DNA from 2 places in the Brevundimonas sp. AVps23W genome. Region 1 is predicted to be linked to the other one. Evidence: riboswitches for the same ligand, from Rfam matches in the RefSeq annotation. Region 1 holds a riboswitch; the other holds the start of a gene.
What was found. Region 1 has a riboswitch for cobalamin ahead of metE (5-methyltetrahydropteroyltriglutamate--homocysteine S-methyltransferase). Riboswitches for the same ligand answer to the same signal wherever they lie in the genome.
Positions count from the first base shown of each region.

Region 2: it holds a riboswitch for cobalamin, as region 1 does, so the genes downstream of both, ACW177_RS01205 (TonB-dependent receptor plug domain-containing protein) here and metE (5-methyltetrahydropteroyltriglutamate--homocysteine S-methyltransferase) in region 1, are expected to answer to the same signal.

Region 1 covers NZ_CM178738.1:1,376,392-1,385,823, forward strand. The annotation lists gene ACW177_RS06785 (head GIN domain-containing protein) at 236-1,126, shown strand; gene ACW177_RS06790 (porin) at 1,260-2,012, opposite strand; cobalamin riboswitch at 2,264-2,464, shown strand; gene metE (5-methyltetrahydropteroyltriglutamate--homocysteine S-methyltransferase) at 2,572-4,920, shown strand; gene rpsJ (30S ribosomal protein S10) at 5,278-5,583, shown strand; gene rplC (50S ribosomal protein L3) at 5,605-6,354, shown strand; gene rplD (50S ribosomal protein L4) at 6,354-6,992, shown strand; gene ACW177_RS06815 (50S ribosomal protein L23) at 6,992-7,294, shown strand; gene rplB (50S ribosomal protein L2) at 7,299-8,135, shown strand; gene rpsS (30S ribosomal protein S19) at 8,138-8,416, shown strand; gene rplV (50S ribosomal protein L22) at 8,420-8,800, shown strand; gene rpsC (30S ribosomal protein S3) at 8,800-9,432, shown strand, end outside.
Region 2 covers NZ_CM178738.1:248,830-258,261, reverse strand. The annotation lists gene maiA (maleylacetoacetate isomerase) at 1-492, shown strand, start outside; gene ACW177_RS01210 (aldo/keto reductase) at 575-1,492, shown strand; gene ACW177_RS01205 (TonB-dependent receptor plug domain-containing protein) at 1,476-3,308, opposite strand; cobalamin riboswitch at 3,457-3,640, opposite strand; gene mutS (DNA mismatch repair protein MutS) at 3,716-6,418, shown strand; gene ACW177_RS01195 (methyl-accepting chemotaxis protein) at 6,509-8,335, shown strand; gene lpdA (dihydrolipoyl dehydrogenase) at 8,426-9,432, opposite strand, start outside.

The DNA of each region.
Region 1 (9,432 bases):
CGGCCGATCTGTTCGACATCAACCTGTACGACTACGACGGCGCGGGAAACGGGTGGGAGCGATGAAGAGCCGGATCGCCAAGTTTGAACGCGATTTCGAACCCCGTCTCGGCGTCGCCGACGGCGTGGGCGCGTTGGGACGCCCGGTTAATTCGAGTTCATGACCTCGAGTTAAAATGACTCCCCGCAGTCGGGCGCGCACCTTTCTCTCGTAATCGGGAAAGGGAAGGCCGAACATGAAGACCGCATTGATCGCCGCCGCCGGAGTCTCCGCACTGATCGGACTCGCGGCCGCCGCGCCCGCTTTCGCCGGCGAAGTCGAGATCCGCAACGCCGTGGCGCGCGTGATTGTCATCGTCGAGGATCGTCAGGACATCGGCGTCGAAGTGACGCAAGGTCGTTCGCGTCTGCCGGCCGTCCAGGTGCGCCGCAATGGTCGCGACGTCGAGATCGACGGCGGGCTGCGCCGCAATGGCCTCTGGGGCCGGAGCGACGGCATACGCAACTGCAACTCAGGCCGCGCCGACGCGGCCCAGCCCGGCCAGGGCGCCACCGTCGAAGTGCGGGACCTGGGTCGCATCCGTCTGGAGGACGCGCCTCTGATCGTGGTGCGAACACCGCGTGATGTGGAAGTCAGCGCCGGCGGCGCCGTCTTCGGCGCCGTGGGACGCGGCGCGCGATCTGTCGAGCTGGACAGCGGCGGATGCGGAACCTGGACCATCGCCAATGTGGACGGCTCGCTCGAGCTGGGCGTCGGCGGGTCAGGCTCCGTTCGCGCCGGCACATCCCGCTCGCTGGAAGCCAATGTGGGCGGATCGGGCTCGATCTCCGCCGGGGCGACCGGAAACCTCAAGACGGCGGTCGGTGGCTCGGGCAGCGTCGAGGTGGCCAGCGCCAATGGTCGCGGCGACGTCTCCATCGGCGGTTCCGGCGGCGTCAATATTCGGCAGGGTCGAATGGACAAGCTGTCGGTGGCCATCGGAGGCTCCGGCGACGTCCGCTTCGGCGGGACCACGCGCGACCTCAGCGTCGCCATCGCGGGATCGGGCGATGTTCGCGTCGCCGCCGCGACCGGCGCAGTATCCCGTTCCATCGTCGGATCCGGAACGGTTCATATCGGGCGCTAAGACCCGTCTCTCCGCCGCGAGAGGAAAGGCCCCCGGTCGTGGAACCCCGGGGGCCTTTTTCGTGTCCCAAGCAAAGAAAAAGCCCCGGCGGATCGCTCCGCCGGGGCTTCGGCTTTCAGGAAACCTGAAAGACTTAGAAGGCGCTCAGGACGCTCGCGATCGACGAGCCGCTCAGGCCGGCGCCGGCGCGGTCACGTGCTTGCAGACCACCGCCGAAGCTGTAACGCAGGCCCAGCGACCAGGTGTCGATGTCCAGCGAGTCGATGTCGGCGCGGGTGTAGGAGGCGGCGACCGAGAAGGGGGTTTTCTCGATTTCGTACTCGGCGCCCACGCCATAGGTCCAGGCGTCCACATCGCCGCCGGTGACGTCGAGGTTGTTGTAGCTGACGCCGGCGTTCAGGCGCAGGTTCGCCATGACATAGAAGGCGGCGTCGCCGCCCACGGTCCAGATGTCGGCGTCAATATCGTCAGCCTTCGTGTAGGCGACTTGGCCGGTCAGGGTCGCCTTGGACAGATACTTCTGGGCTTCGGCGCCGACGGTCCAGATCGGGTCGTTGCCCGAGCCGATGTCGTTGGCGGAGACGAAGGCGCCGGCGCGGACGTCCGAGGTCCACATCTTGGTCAGGTGAGCGGCGGCGGCGCCGGTGACGTCTTCTTCACCGAAGGCTTTGGTGTAGTCGACAGCGCCGTTCAGGGTCACGGTCCAGTCGGCGGCCGGCAGGGCGACGGTGCCGTCCACGGTCCAGGCGTCGGCGTCATAGTCGGTGTCGGCGAAATCGACCGAGGGGTTGGAATAGGTCACGCCGACCGAACCGACGGCGTCTTGAGCGAAGGCCGGGGCGGCGAACAGGGCGGCGGCGGCCGATGCGAGGAGGATCGTCTTCATTTTCTTTTTTCCTTAGCAGTCTCAACCCGGATGGGGATCCGAGGAGGGCGGCTGCTATCAGGACGCGACTAAGCTGAGCATTAAATCGTCGTTACATAAGTGTCTTGAAACTGCCGTGTGGCCGATCCGCCACGCCTTGTGGCTGCAATGTGTCAGGCGTGGGCGCGTCTCGGGGCAAAGGGTTAAGATCGGTCAACCATATAATCATATAAGCATATCCTTATATGTATTGACGGCACGATGGATGTCAGGCCATCTTGAGCCGTCGTGGTCTCCCCGTGTCGTTCGGCGCGTGGAGCTAAGAGGGAAGCCGGTGAGACACCGGCGCTGCCCCCGCAACTGTAAGCGGCGAGTCGAGGGTCCATCTCGTGTCACTGGCGTTCGCGCCGGGAAGGCCGGGCCCGAGGCGTCGACCCGTGAGCCAGGAGACCTGCCCCGACAGATAACGTCCTCCGGCGGGGTGTCCGGTCAGGCCGCATGCGCGCCGCCGGACCCTTGTTCGCGTCGGCGTCCGCGCGACCCTGTCCGAAGCCTGGCCACAATACAGGTTTCGAATGTCATGACCCGCCACCCCGTCCAGGTCGCCACCCTCGGCTTTCCCCGCATCGGTCCCAAAAGAGAACTGAAGATCGCGCTGGAATCCCATTGGGCCGGCAAGATCGACGCCCAGGCCCTCCAGTCCGCCGCCGCCGAGCTGCGCGGCCTGACCTGGACGCGCCAGCGCGACCTGGGGGCCGACATCGTGCCGTCCAACGACTTCTCTCTTTATGATCATGTGCTGGATCTGACCGCCATGGTCGGCGCCGTTCCTGCAGCCTATGGCTGGAGCGGGGATCGGGTCGATCTGGCCACCTACTTCGCCATGGCGCGCGGATCGCGCGGCGATGCCGAGGTCTGCACACACGGCCATGTCCATGCGAGCGGCGAGGGGGCGCCGGCGATGGAGATGACCAAATGGTTCGACACCAACTACCATTATCTCGCGCCGGAATTCACCGCCGACCAGGTGTTCCGTCTGGGCTCGACCAAGGTGTTGGACGAATATCTGGAGGCCAAGGCCCAGGGGATCGAGACCCGGCCCGTGCTGCTGGGTCCGGTCAGCTATCTGCTGCTTGGCAAGACGCGGGGCGAGGCCTTCGACGTGCTCCGCCTGCTGCCGCGCTTGCTGCCGGTCTATGCCGAGGTGCTGCGGTCATTGGCCCGCGCCGGCGCCACCTGGGTCCAGATGGACGAACCCTGCCTGGTCACGGATCTGAGCGATGAGGCGAAGGCGGCCTATGACCACGCCTACCGCGTACTGACCGACGTGACGCCGCCGATCAAACTGATGCTGACCTCCTACTTCGGGGCTCTGGGCGATAATCTGGAGACGACGCTGCGCCTGCCGGTTCACGGCCTTCACATCGATCTGATCCGGGCGCCGGAGCAACTGGCGCAAGTCGCATCGGCGACGCGGGTCGATCAGGTGCTTTCGTTGGGCGTCATCGACGGCCGCAATGTCTGGAAGGCCGACCTCAACGCCGTGCTCGACAAGGTCGAACCTCTGGTCGCTTCGGGACGCAGGGTGGTGATCGCGCCGTCCTGCTCCCTGCTGCACACGCCGATCGACCTGGAACGCGAGGCCGCGCTCGATCCCGAGATCAAGGACTGGCTGGCCTTCGCCGTCCAGAAGGTGGCCGAGCTGGCGACCCTGGCGCGGGCGCTGAACGAAGGACGAGCGGCGGTGAAGGCGGCGCTGGACGCCTCGACCGCCTCCGTCGCTTCGCGTCGCACCTCGCCCCGCATCAATGATCCGAAGGTTCAGGCTCGTGCGGCGGATGCCGACCCGGCCCTGGCGCGCCGGACCTCCTGCTTTGAGATACGCCGCCAGGTCCAGCAACGGCGTCTGAACCTGCCAGCCTATCCGACCACCACCATCGGCTCCTTCCCCCAGACGGCCGAAGTCCGCAAAGCCCGCGCCGACCACGGCAAGGGCGTCATCGACGATGCGGCCTACGCTCGCTTCCTGCGCGAGGAGACGGCGCGGACGGTGAAGTGGCAGGAGGACCTGGGTCTGGACGTGCTGGTTCACGGCGAGTTCGAACGTAACGACATGGTCCAGTATTTCGGGGAGCAACTGTCCGGCTTCGTCTTCACCAAGGCGGCCTGGGTGCAATCCTATGGCTCGCGCTGCGTCCGCCCGCCGATCATCTTCGGCGACGTGTCGCGGCCCAGGCCGATGACGGTGGAATGGTGGCGCTACGCCCAGTCCCTGACCGACCGTCCGATGAAGGGGATGTTGACGGGCCCGGTGACCATCCTGAACTGGTCCTTCGTGCGCGACGACCAGCCGCGCAGCACCACCTGCCGCCAGATCGCCTTCGCCATTCGCGACGAGGTGACGGATCTGGAGACAGCCGGCGCCGCGGTGATCCAGATCGACGAGGCGGCCTTGCGCGAGGGCCTGCCCCTGCGCCGCGCCGACTGCGCTGACTATCTCGACTGGGCGGTCGAAAGCTTCCGCATCACAGCCTCGGGGGTCAGGGACGAGACTCAGATCCACACCCACATGTGCTATTCGGAGTTCAACGACATCATACAGTCCATCGGGGCCATGGATGCGGACGTCATCTCCATCGAGACCTCACGCTCGAAGATGGAGCTGCTCGACGCCTTCTCCGACTATCGCTATCCGGCCGAGATTGGGCCGGGCGTCTATGACATCCACTCGCCGCGCGTCCCGTCGGTGGATGAGATGGCGGCGCTGCTGTCGGCGGCGGCAGGCAAGCTGCCGGCGGATCGGCTGTGGGTGAACCCTGACTGCGGCCTGAAGACCCGCGCCTGGCCGGAGACCGAGGCGGCGCTAAATAATATGGTCTCGGCGGCCCGGAGCGCACGGGAAGGGGTGCTGAGCGGAGATTGGACGTAACGACATTCTGGGCGTCCGGCGGAGCGTTTTGGCGCTCCGCCGCAGGGCGAAAATCAGCCTGACGAAATCCTGTCACAGCACCGGTTTGCGCGCTTGACGAAATCAGAATCGATAGGCATAAGCCACCACTCTTGTTGGACCGGCTGTGCAGTTCGCTGCAAACGCGGTTCGCAGGAACGACCTAAGTCACTGTTCTTTGCAGCTTCTTGGGACTTCAACGGCCTTCGCGGGCAACTGCGTGGGCCGATCGTTTTTGCGGATTTGCGTTCCCTGAGGGCTATATGCCCGAAGGCCTTCGGTCTTTGAAATGGTTCACAGGGACGCGGTCCTCCGACCGCATTGGAAGTAAGCACCGATATGGATCAAAGCATCCGCATCAGGCTCAAGGCCTTTGATCACCGCGTCCTCGATTTTTCGACGCGCGAGATCGTTAATACCGCCAAGCGCACCGGCGCGACCGTTCGCGGTCCGATTCCGCTGCCGACCCTGATCGAGAAATTCACCGTGAACCGCTCTCCGCACGTCGATAAGAAGTCGCGTGAGCAGTTTGAAATCCGCACGCACAAGCGCGTGCTCGACATCATCGACCCCACCCCGCAGACCGTGGACGCGCTCATGAAGCTCGACCTGTCCGCCGGTGTGGACGTCGAGATCAAGATTTAAAGTAGAAAGAGGCGGGATCCGATGCGCACGGGCGTGATCGCCAAGAAGCTGGGCATGACCCGCGTGTTCGCCGATGACGGCGCGCACGTACCGGTCACTGTGCTGCAGCTCGACGGCTGCCAGGTCGTCGGCCAACGTACCCAGGAGCGTGACGGTTACGTCGCTCTCCAGCTGGGCGCTGGCACGAAGAAGGCTAAGAACACCAACAAGGCTCAACGCGAGACCTTCGCCAAGGCGGAAGTCGAGCCCAAAGCCTATGTGACCGAGTTCCGCGTCGATGCGGACGGTCTGCTGGACGTGGGCGCCGAACTGTCGGCTGAACACTTCCTGGTGGGCCAGAAGGTCGACATCCAGGGCGAGACCATCGGTAAGGGTTTCGCCGGCGCCATGAAGCGCTGGAACTTCGGCGGCCTTCGCGCCACCCACGGCGTTTCGGTCTCGCACCGTTCGCACGGTTCGACGGGTAACCGTCAGGACCCGGGTCGTACCTTCCCTGGCAAGAAGATGGCCGGTCACTACGGGACCGAAACCGTCACCACCCAGAACCTGACCGTCGTCCGCGTGGACGCCGAGCGTGGCCTGATCCTGATCAAGGGCGCTGTCCCCGGTCACGACGGCAGCTACGTCAAGGTTCGCGACGCCATCAAGAAGGCTCGCCCGGCCGACGCTCCGTTCCCCGGTGCGTTGAAGTCGAGCAAGTCTGCTGCTCAACCCGCCTCGACCCCGGCTGAAGAAGCCCCTGTCGAAGCGACCGAAGGCGGTGAAGCGTAATGAAACTCTCTGTCATCCAACTCGACGGCAAGGCCGCTGGCGACGTGGAACTGTCGGACGCCGTCTTCGGCATCGCTGACATCCGCGGCGACATCCTGGCCCGCACCGTCAACTGGCAACTGGCCAAGCGCCGCGCCGGTACGCACAAGGTTCAAACCCGCAACGAGAATTCTCGTACGGGCAAGAAGATGTACAAGCAAAAGGGCACCGGCGGCGCTCGTCACGGTTCGCGCCGTGCACCGCAGTTCGTCGGCGGTTCGCGCGCCTTCGGTCCGGTCGTTCGCGACCACGGCTTCTCGCTGCCGAAGAAGATCCGCGCGCTTGCTCTGCGTCACGCCCTGTCCTCCAAGGTGAAGTCGGGCGACCTGATCGTCGTCGACACCGTCTCGGTCAAGGAAGCCAAGACCGCCTCGCTGCGCGAGACGCTCGGCAAGCTGGGCTGGACCAAGGCTCTCATCATCGCGGGTCCGGAAGTCGACACGAACTTCGGCCTGGCCGCACGCAACATCCCGCACATCGACGTGCTGCCGAACGCCGGCCTGAACGTCTATGACATCCTGCGGGCTGACAAGCTGGTGCTGACCAAGGCCGCCATCGAGGCGATCGAAGCCCGCTTCAGCGATAAGGAAGCCGCGTAATGGCCGCTCAACCTACCGCCAAGCACTACGACACCATCCTGGCTCCGGTGATCACCGAGAAGGCCACGATCCTGTCGGAGCAGAACAAGGTCGTCTTCCGCGTCGCCGACACGGCGACCAAGGACGAGATCGCCGCGGCGGTCGAAAGCCTGTTCAAAGTCAACGTCGTCAAGGTCAACACCCTGGTTCAAAAGGGCAAGACCAAGCGCTTCCGGGGCATCCTCGGCCGTCGCGTCGATATCAAAAAAGCGATCGTGACCCTGGCCGAAGGCCAGTCGATCGACGTCACCACGGGGCTCTGATCAGATGGCCTTGAAACATTACAATCCGACCTCGCCGGGCCGTCGCGCCCTCGTGCTGGTCGACCGTTCGGAACTCCACAAGGGCCGTCCGGAAAAGTCGCTGACCGAAGGCCTGACCAAGTCGGGCGGACGCGGGCAGGGCGGTCGCATCGCGGTCCGCTTCCGTGGCGGCGGCGCCAAGACCCTGTACCGCAAGATCGACTTCAAGCGTCGCAAGTGGGACATGGTCGGCACGGTCGAGCGTCTGGAATACGATCCGAACCGCACGGCCTTCATCGCCCTCGTGACCTACGAAGACGGCGAGAAGACCTACATCATCGCGCCGCAACGCCTTAAGGCCGGCGACGTGGTGATCGCGGGCGAAAAGACCGACGTGAAGCCGGGCAACGCTATGCCGCTTCGTTCGATGCCGGTGGGTACGATCATCCACAACATCGAGATGAAGCCGGGCAAGGGCGCTCAGCTGGCTCGCTCGGCCGGCGCCTACGCCCAGCTGGTGGGTCGCGATCAGGGCTACGCCCAGATCCGTCTCGGCTCGGGCGAGCTTCGCATGGTCCTGGACGGCTGCATGGCCACGGTGGGCGCGGTTTCGAACCCCGACCACATGAACCAGAACCTCGGCAAGGCCGGTCGCAAGCGTCACATGGGCTTCCGCCCGCACGTCCGCGGCGTCGCCATGAACCCGATCGACCACCCGCACGGTGGTGGTGAAGGCCGGACCTCTGGTGGTCGTACCCCGGTTACCCCGTGGGGCAAGGACACCAAGGGCACCCGTACCCGCAAGAACAAGGCTACGGACAAGTACATCATCCGTACCCGCCACGTTAAGAAGGCTCGCTAAGAATGGCCCGCTCCTCCTGGAAAGGCCCGTTTGTCGACGGGTATCTGCTCAAGAAGGCCGACGCCGTTCAAACGTCGGGCCGCAAGGACGTGATCAAGACCTGGTCGCGCCGCTCCACCATCCTGCCGCAGTTCGTCGGTCTGACGTTCGGCGTCCATAACGGTCAGAAGCACGTGCCCGTGTCGGTCTCGGAAGAGATGGTCGGCATGAAGCTCGGCGAGTTCGCCCCGACCCGGAACTTCCCGGGTCACGCGGCGGACAAGAAGGCCAAAAGGAAGTAACTGATGGCCCAGACCAAGAACATTCGTCGGGTCGCCCCGACCGAGGCCCGCGCCAAGCTGGTCAACGTGCGCATCAGCCCGCAAAAGCTGAACCTGGTCGCCGCATCGATCCGCGGCATGCCGGTTCAGAAGGCGCTGAACGAGCTGGAATTCAGCCGTAAGCGTATCGCGACCGACGTCCGCAAGGTCCTGTATTCGGCGATCTCGAACGCTGAGAACAACCACAACCTCGACATCGACAACCTCGTCGTCGCCGAGGCCTTCGTGGGCAAGAACCTGGTGATGAAGCGTTTCGCGAGCCGTGCTCGTGGCCGTTCGTCGCGCATCCTGAAACCGTTCAGCGAGATCACCATCGTGGTCCGTGAAGCCGGCGAGGCCGCCTGATGGGTCAGAAAATCAATCCGATCGGTCTGCGCCTCGGCGTGAACCGTACGTGGGACAGCCGTTGGTTCGCCGCCGGCGCCGACTATTCCCGCCTGCTGCACCAGGACCTGAAGCTGCGCGAGTGGCTGCGGGAACGCCTGGCCGCCGCCGGCGTGTCGCGCATCATCATCGAGCGCCCGCACAAGAAGTGCCGCATCACCATCTACGCCGCCCGTCCGGGTGTCGTGATCGGTAAGAAGGGCGCTGACATCGAGAAGCTCCGCAAGGACATCTCGGCGCGCACCGAAGGTGAAGTTCACCTGAACATCATCGAAGTCCGCAAGCCGGAAACCGATGCGCAGCTGATCGCCGAGAACATCGCCCAGCAGTTGGAACGTCGTGTTGCATTCCGCCGCGCAATGAAGCGGTCGATGCAGTCGGCGATGCGTTTGGGCGCCAAGGGCATTCGGATGAATGTCTCGGGTCGTCTGGGCGGCGCTGAAATCGCGCGGATGGAATGGTATCGCGAAGGTCGCGTGCCGCTTCACACCCTGCGGGCCGACATCGACTATGGCTTCTACGAAGCCAAGACGACCTACGGCATCATCGGCGTGAAGGTCTGGGTGTTTAAGGGTGAAGTGCTCGAGCACGAT
Region 2 (9,432 bases), 1.1 Mb from region 1:
CAAGGCATGGTGCCCGCGCTTCAGGACGGCGACCTGGTCGTCGCCCAGAGCCCCGCCATACTGGAATGGCTGGAGGAGATCCATCCAGAACCGGCCCTCCTGCCGAAGGGGACGACGGACCGCGCCCATGTGCGGGCCATGGCGGCGCTGATCGGGTGCGATATTCATCCGCTGAACAATCTGCGGGTTCTGAAGTCCTTGCGCGGGGACTTCGGCGCCGATCAGGCGACCGTCGACGCCTGGGCCGCGCGGTGGATTGCACCAGGCTTCACGGCGCTGGAGACGCTGGTGGCGCGCCACGGGAACGGCTGGAGTTTCGGCGACGCGCCCGGCCTGGTCGATTGCTATCTGATTCCGCAGCTCTATTCGGCGCGGCGATTCAATATGGATCTGGAGCCCTGGCCGGGGCTTCTGGCCGTGGAATCCCGCGCTCTGGCGCGCCCCGCCTTCCAGGCCGCCGACCCTGACCGCCAGCCGGACGCCGACGCCTGACCTCGATATCGGCGGTGTTTAAGTAAGGTTCGCGTAACGTCTTGCTCAGCCTCCCTTAAGTATTGGAGGGCAAGATAGGAATGTGACGCATTCCCCCGCCACCCCTTCGGCGCCCTCGCCTATAGATCGCCTGGCTCTTGCCGTGGTGACCGAGCCTCAGCGCCCGCCCAATTCTTTGATGATCGGCCAGACCGGCGCGCGCGAAGACGCGATGCGCTTCCTGTTGCAGACCGGATCCGACGCCGGCGTGCGGATGATCGCGACCCGTCCCAACGGCGATGGTGAACGCCTGCTCGGCCAGGCCTGGCCCTTTCCCTCGCCCTTCCGGGTGACGGTGCGCACCGTATCCCTGAGCGAAGGCCTGGACCGGGTCGAAGCCCGGGCGCGCCGGTCGCTGGAGCGACTGGGTCTGCCACGCGGTGACGCCTTGCTGGTCGACAATGCGGCGGATCTTGCCGGCGTCGAAGGCCGCGCCCTGTGGGATCGTCTGCAATCGTTGAAAGCCCGCGGCCTGTTCCGCAGCATCGGCTTCTGCGCCAAGATCGAGGATGGCCCCGTCCTGCTGGCGCGACGTCTCGAGGCCGATGTGGTTCAGGTCTCGTGCAATCTTCTGGATCAGCGCGCGGCTGCGGAGGGGGTTCTGGACGAACTCAAGGCCGTCGGCGCCCAGGTTCATCTGGCGTCCGTGTTCGCGGGGGGGCTGTTGTTCGGCGGGGACGACCTGCCGCCGCACCTGGCGGACTATGCTCAGGTTCTGTCGCGCACGCGGCGGCGCCTGGCGGAACGGCGCTGCGACCCGATGCAGGCGGCCCTGGCCTACGCCTTCTCGCTGAAGGCCGTGGATCGGGTCGTGGCCAGCGTCGCCTCGGCCGCAGAGCTGCGCGCCATCCTGGCCGCCGCCCATGCGCCCAGCCCCGATCTGAACTGGTCGGAACTGGCGCTCGAGGCGCCGGCGGCCTTCGCCGCCGACGCCCGCGTGCGCATCAGTAGCGCAGCTTGAACCCGACATAGGCGGAGCGACCGGGCTCGCCGTAGCCCAGCACCTGCTGGTACCGCTCGTCGGCCAGGTTCTCGACACGGGCCGTCAGGGCGACCTGATCCGTCAGCTGATAGGCCGCGTTCAGATTGGCGGTGACGAAGCTGTCGCGTACGCCGCCCGAATCGTCCTGATCGCCCTCGGCGCGGACGGTCAGGGCGCCCGACAGCCGATCACCGCTCCAGCCCAGGGTCGCCGAACCGGCATGTTCGGGCACGCGCAGCAGGCGGGCGCCGGTCGAGCGATCCTCGGCGTCGGTCCAGGCATAGGCCAGGGTCAGGTCGAACCCGCCGCCGAGCAAGGCGCGGCCTTCCAACTCGATGCCGTCGGAACGGGTCTTGGCGATGTTGACGTAGTAGCTGTCGTAGGTCGCTTGATCGGTGAAATAGGTGATCTGGTCCTCGATATTCAGCCGGTACAGGGTGGCGCGACCATCGAACCGGCCGTCGGCGGAGGCCCAGCCGAGGGCGATCTCGACGCTGTCGGCCGTTTCCGGCTTCAGCGTGGGGACGGGGACCGACGAATAGCAGAAGTCGCAGACCGCCTGGCTGATCGACGGCGCCTTGAAGCCGGTGCCATAGGCGCCGGACAGGATGAAGCCGCCGGCCAGATCATAGGCCGCCGAGATGCGGCCCGTGGTCTTGGAGCCGAAGTCGTCGGTGTCGTCGAACCGCAGGCCGCCGGTGACGCTGAGCGCCTCGGTGACGGCGTAGCGGCCGGTGGCGAAGACCGAGGTCGTGCCCAGGTCCTGTTTCGCGCCGGTGGAGACGCTGCCTTCGCTCTCCTCGCGCTCGGCGCCGAAGGCATAGGTCACGGCGCCGGTCGCGCCGTCGGCCTGCCAGCGGTAGGCTTGGCGGTTGGCCTCATAGGTCGAGGGATAGTCGCTGAAGGTGTCGCGCTGGATGTCTGAGGCCGAGACGCTGAACTGATGGCTCAGGCCCAGAGCCGCCAGGCTGAGACGGCCGAAGCCGGACCATTGTTCGGACTCCTGGCTGTCGTCGGTGTCGGCCAGGGCGTAGGTCGGGGCGGGATAGCCGTCCAGATCCGCCTCGCTCTTGGACCAGCGGGCCGAGCCGTCGAACTTGACCGTGTCGGAGACGGCGTAACGCCCCTTCACGCCCAGGGTGGTGTTGGTGAAACCGTCAGCCTCGGGGTTGCCGTCGGCCTCGTCCGCCGCAGAGATGCCGTCGGTGTCGAAATGCGAGACATAGGCGCCCAGGGCCCAGGTCTCGTTGGCGACGCCCGCCGCCAGTCGGCCGCGCACGGTGTCATAGCTGCCGGCCTCGGCCTCGGCGCGCAGGCCGTCGATCTCCTTGGTGGTGAAGGAAATCACCCCGCCGATGGCGTCGGAGCCCCACAGCGACGACTGGGGACCGGACAGGACCTCGATCCGGTCGATGTCGCCCAACTCAAAGCCGGAAAAGTCATAGGCGCCGTTGACCTCGGAGGCGTCATTGACCGGCGCGCCGTCGACCAGGACCAGGGTCTTGCCGGGCGTGGCGCCGCGCATCCGCACCTGGGCCACGCCGCCGAAAGCCCCTGAACGGGTCACCGACAGGCCGGGGATGTCGGACAGGATGTCGGAGGCGAAGACCGCGCCGCGCTGTTCGATAGTCTTGGAGTCGATGACGCGTGCGCCGGGCGTGTCGGCGACGACGGCGGGCAGGCGGGTGGCGGTGACGACGACTTCGTCCAGCGACGTCGCATCGTCGGCCGCCAGGGCGGGCGCGGCGAAGGCGGCGGCCATCGCCGCCGTGGAGAGAAGTATGGAGCGCTTCATTGAGCGAGAATCCCCGATTTCGGCTCCGCGAGTGCGCGCGAGGAACCGGTATGAGCGAGCCGATCCGCCGGGCCTGAAGGGTCCGGACGGCGCAAGATCGGGTCGCTGCGACGAGAAGTCCCCGCGCCTCTGTCTGGTCCCGGACAGCGGACGAGCGACACAGGCGGCCAGGTCTCCTGGCTTGCGGGTCATAAACCGCCGTCCTCGCCTTCCCAGTTTCCCAGTGGCGCCGAGGTCGAGACCCCGGACGGACGACGCTCTCGCCGCCTACAGTTGCGGGCACAGCCACGGTGTCTCACCGTGTTCCCTTAACCGCCTGACGCGGCCTATCGCAGGGGCGACAAGCTTGTGCAAGGGCGGCTTAACGGGCTTGAGCGGTCGGCTGCGATCCGTCACCCTGACAGCACATGAACGCGCCCGCTTTCCCGACCCCCGAACATTCGCCCGAAGTCGCCGCCTCCCTGGAGGGGGCGACGCCGTTCATGGCGCAGTATCTGACGGCCAAGGCCGGACAGCCGGACGCCATCCTGTTCTTCCGCATGGGGGATTTCTACGAGCTGTTCTTCAAGGACGCCGAGGTGGCGGCGGCGGCCCTGGGCATCACCCTGACCAAGCGGGGCAAGCACCAGGGCGAGGACATTCCCATGGCCGGGGTGCCGGTTCACGCCATGGAGGGCTATCTGGCCCGGCTGATCCGCCTGGGACACAAGGTCGCCATCTGCGAACAGCTGGAAGACCCCGCCGAGGCCAAGAAGCGCGGCGGCAAGGCCGTGGTCCATCGCGGCGTGGTGCGGGTGGTGACGCCCGGCACCCTGACCGAGGACAGTCTGCTGGACGCGCGGGGCGCCAACCGGCTGGCGGCGGTGGCGGTGCGCAAGGGCCGGGCGGCTGTGGCGGTGGTGGAACTGTCGTCGGGCGCCGTGGACAGCGTCGCCTGTGCGCTGGAGGACCTGGGCGCGGCCCTGGCGGCGTTTCGACCGTCCGAGGTTCTGGTCACAGACCGGATCTATTCGGACCCGGCGACGCGGGACGCCCTGGACGGGTCCGGCGGCGTGGTTCAGGCTCTGGCCAGCGCCATCGCTGAGCCCCAGGCGGCCCAGGCGCGGGTCGAGCGGTTGTACGGCGTTGCGGCGCTTGATGGTTTCGGCGCCTTTGAAGAGGCGGAGATTTCGGCGCTCGGTCTGATCGCCGCCTATCTGGAGACGACCCAGGCCGGCAAGGTCCCGGCCCTGGCCCCGCCGCGTCGGCTGGGCGAAAGCGGCTTTCTGGCCATCGACCCGGCGACGCGGACCAGTCTGGAGATCGACCGGACGCAGAGGGGCGAGCGCGAAGGCTCGCTGCTGGCCTGTATCGACCGGACCGTCACCTCGGGCGGGGCGCGGGCCCTGGCGGAGCGGATCGCCCGGCCGCTGCGCGATCCGCTGGCGATCAACGAACAACTCGACGCGGTCGAATGGCTGCTGGAGCGGCGCGATCTGCGGCGCGATCTGCGCGACGGTCTGAAGGCTTCGGCCGATGTGGCGCGCGCGGTGGGGCGACTGGCGCTGGGACGCGGGGGGCCGCGCGATCTGGCGGCCGTGCGCGTGGGCCTGTCGATCGCCGAGGGGATCGCGGGCCTGTTCGTCGGTCAGGTGGATCCGATCACGGGTCAGCCGCGCCGCATCGCCCTGGCCCTGGACCGGCTGAGCCTGTCGCCCGAGGTCTCGCGGCTAAAGGCTGATCTGATCGACGGTCTGGTGGACGAGCCCTCGCATCTGGCGCGCGACGGCGGCTTTGTGCGTCCCGACTATCGGCCCGAACTGGACGCCGCCCGCACCCTGCGCGACGACAGCCGACGGGTGGTCGCCGATCTGGAGGCGCGGGCGGTCGCGGAATCCGGCGTGGCCTTCAAGGTCAAGCACAACGCCGTCCTGGGCTATTTCCTGGAAACCTCGGCCAAGGCGGCGGAAGGCCTGCTGCGGGCCGGGCCGGACAGTCCGTTTATCCATCGCCAGACCCTGGCCAGCCAGGTGCGGTTCACCACCGTCGAACTGTCGGAACTGGACGCCAAGATCAGCCAGGCCGGCCATCGCGCCCTGGCCATCGAGGCCGAAATCTTCGAAGGCTGGCGGCGCGAGGTCGCGCGGCTGGCTCAGCCGCTGCAGGCGGTGGCCGAGGCCCTGGCCGAGCTGGACGCCCACGCGGCCCTGTCGGAATGGGCGCAGGAGGTCGGGGCGACCCGGCCGGTGGTGGACGACAGTCTGGTCTTTTCCGTCGAGGCCGGGCGTCATCCGGTGGTCGAGGCGGCGGTCAAGGCCGCAGGCGACGCCTATACGCCCAACAATGCGCGTCTGGACGGCTCCGGATCGGATTGCGCTCGCCTGGCCATCGTCACCGGGCCGAACATGGCGGGTAAGTCGACCTTCCTGCGCCAGAACGCCCTGTTGGTGATCCTGGCCCAGGCCGGGGCCTTCGTGCCGGCGCGGTCGATGCGGCTGGGCGTGGTGGATAGGCTGTTCAGCCGCGTCGGGGCCGGGGACGATCTGGCGCGCGGCCGCTCCACCTTCATGATGGAGATGGTCGAGACCGCCGCCATCCTGACCCAGGCCACGCCGCGCAGTTTTGTCGTCTTGGACGAGATCGGGCGCGGCACCGCGACCTACGACGGCCTGGCCATCGCCTGGGCCACGGCCGAGGCCCTGCACGACGTCAATCGCGCCCGCACCCTGTTCGCCACCCATTATCACGAGCTGGCCCAACTGGAGGCGCGGTTGGACCACGTCTGCAATCTGTCCATGACGGCCAAGGAATGGAACGGGGATCTGGTCTTCCTGCACGAGGCGGCGCCGGGGGCGGCGGACCGATCCTATGGGGTGCAGGTGGCCAAGCTGGCCGGGGTGCCGTTGGCGGTCGTGGCGCGGGCGAAATCGGTGCTGGAGCGGCTGGAGGGCGAGAAGGCCGCGACGGCGCGCCTGGACGACCTGCCCCTGTTCGCCGCTGCGGAACCGGCGCCGGTCCTCGCCCCTTCGCCGGTCGAAGTCGCGCTAGGGGATGTGGACCCGGACGCTCTGACCCCGCGCGAGGCTCTGGAGGCTCTCTATCGGCTCAAGGGCATGATGGCGGCGAGGTAGTTTACAATACATCCAAGTTGGAAGTTTTAACCTTATCCGTGACAGATGGGCCGTTCGCGATCACAGTGGGCTTTCCTTCGGGATTCGACGATGAAACTCAGCGCCCTGTCCCTTTCGGCCAAGACGGCCTTGATGGTGGTCATCGCCCTGGCGGCCCTGACCGCGACCTTGTTGGCCGTGGCTGTGGTCTTGTTGAGCCGCGATGCGGAGGCCAGCGCCGCTGAACGCCAGGAAGCCAATATGCGCGTCGCCTGGGACGTGCTGGCCGACTATGGCGACGGTTTCTCTGCGCGCGATGGCAAACTCTATGTCGGCTCCACCCCCATGAACGACTTTGACGAGCCGGTGGATCGGATCAAGGCCCTGGTCGGCGGCACGGCGACAGTCTTCATGAACGACCTGCGGGTCACGACCAATGTGGTCAAGGACGACGGGTCTCGCGCCGTCGGCACCAAGCTCAAGCCCGGCCCCGTCTATGACGCTGTGCTGAAGTCCGGCAAAACCTATCGCGGTCAGGCTGAGATTTTGGGCAAGCCCTATTTCGTCGCCTATGATCCCATCAAGAACGCCGCAGGCCAGACCATCGGCGTCCTTTATGTCGGCATTCCCAAGACCGATTTCATGGCCTCGGTGAACCATATGATGATCGGCCTGCTCGTCTGCGGCGTGATCGTGACCCTGCTGGTGGTCGGCGGCTGTCTGATCGCCTCGCGCCGCATGTTCTCGCCGTTGAAGGCCCTGTGCGAGCGGATGGAGGCCCTGCGTCAAGGCCGTACCGATTTCGACGCCCCCTGGGTCTCGCGCGGCGACGACATCGGCCAGATCGCGCGAGCCGTCATCGCCTTCCGCGACGCCGCCGTCCGCCAGAAGGAGACCGAGGCAGAGGCCGAGGCCATGCGCGAGACCGCCCGCGCCACCCGCGCCGCCGGCGAGGCCGAGCGCGAACGTCTGGCCGAGGAGGACGCTGTGGTGGTCGAAGCCCTGGGCGACGGGCTGGCGGCCCTGGCGCGCGGCGACCTGAGCCACCGGATCACCGCCGCCTTCGCCGAGCGCAGCCGCAAGCTGAAGGACGACTATAACGCCGCCGCCGAGACCCTGTCCGTGACCATGGCCGACATCATCGACCTGGTCGGCGCCATGCGGGCGGGAACCACGGAGGTTTCAGGCGCCACCGACGACCTGTCGCGCCGCACCGAACGCCAGGCCGCCACCCTGGAACAGACCGCCGCCGCCCTGGACCAGATCACCGTGACGGTTCGCAAGACGGCCGAGGGCGCCCAGTCCGCGGCCGACATCACGGCCCAGGCGCGTGGCGGGGTCGGGGTGCGCGAACAGATCATCGCCGACACCACCGCCGCCATGGGCGAGATCGAAACGACCTCGGGCCGGATCAGCGAGATCATCGGGGTGATCGACGAAATCGCCTTCCAGACCAATCTGCTGGCCCTGAACGCCGGGGTCGAGGCGGCCCGTGCGGGCGAGGCGGGTCGCGGCTTCGCCGTCGTGGCGTCGGAAGTGCGCGCCCTGGCGCAACGCTCGGCCGACGCCGCGCGCGAGATCAAGGGGCTGATCGCCGCTTCCAGCGCCAGCGTCGGCGAAGGCGCGCGGCTGGTGTCCCAGACCGGCGGCGCCCTGACCGCCCTGATCAGCCAGGTGGCGGAGATCAATCAGCTGGCGGCCGAAATCGCCGCCTCTGCCAAGGAACAGGCCGTCGGTCTGGCCGAGATCAATACCGCCGTGAACCAGATGGACCAGACGACCCAGCAGAACGCCGCCATGGTCGAACAGACGACTGCGGCCAACCAGGCGCTAAGCCAGGAGGCCGAGAAGCTGGCCGATCTGGTGTCGCGCTTCCGTGTCGGCGAGCCGGGCCGGGACGACTATTCCCAGGACGACCGGACGGTCTGGGCCGCCTGAGCCGAAGCCCGACAGACCCAAACAAAAGGCCCGCCCGGCGATCACCGGGCGGGCCTTTTTCGTTTCAGACGCCCGGCTGGGCGCGGCGGATCAGGCCTGCATCATCCAACCTTCGACATCCATGGCCGCCTGACGGACGGCTTCCGAACGGGTCGGGTGGGCGTGGCAGGTGCGGGCGATGTCTTCCGAGGCGCCGCCGAAGCTCATGGTGATGGCGGCTTCGTGGATCATCTCGCCGGCCTGCGGGCCCATGATGTGGACGCCCAGCACCTTGTCGGTGGCGGCGTCGGCCAGCACCTTGGCGAAACCGTCGGTCTCGTGGTTGATCTTGGCGCGGCTGTTGGCGGTGAAGGGGAATTTGCCCTTCTTGTAGGCGACGCCGGCGGCCTTCAGCTGGTCCTCGGTCTGACCGACCCAGGCCACTTCGGGGAAGGTGTAGACCACGCTGGGGACCAGGGCGTAGTCGACGTGGCCGTATTTGCCGGCGATGGTGTCGATCACGGCGACCGCGTCTTCTTCCGCCTTGTGCGCCAGCATCGGCCCGTGGGTCACGTCGCCGATCACCCAAACGCCATCCGCGACCTTGAAGTGGTCGTGGTCGATGAAGCCGCGCTTGTCCGGCGTGACGCCGACGCTCTCCAGACCCAGGCCGTCCGTATAGGGACGGCGGCCGATGGCGACCAGGACGACGTCGCCCTTGAGGGTTTCGGCGGCGCCGCCGGCCGACGGCTCGACCGTCAGCTCGACCCCGTCCTTGACCGACTTGGCGGCCGTGACCTTGGCGCCCAGTTTGAACGTCATGCCCTGTTTGGTCAGGGTGCGCTGGAAGGCGGTGGCGACCTCGGTGTCCATGCCGGGGGTGATCCGGTCCAGGAACTCGACCACCGTCACCTCGGCGCCCAGACGGCGCCAGACCGAACCCAGCTCCAGGCCGATGATGCCGGCGCCGATCACGATCAGCTTCTTCGGAACGGCCGGCAGGGACAGGGCGCCGGTGGAATCGATCACCTTGCCGTCTTCGAAGGCGACGCCGGGCAGGGGGGTGGGCTCCGAGCCGGTGGCGATGACGATGTTCTTGGCGTCCAGGGTCTGGACCG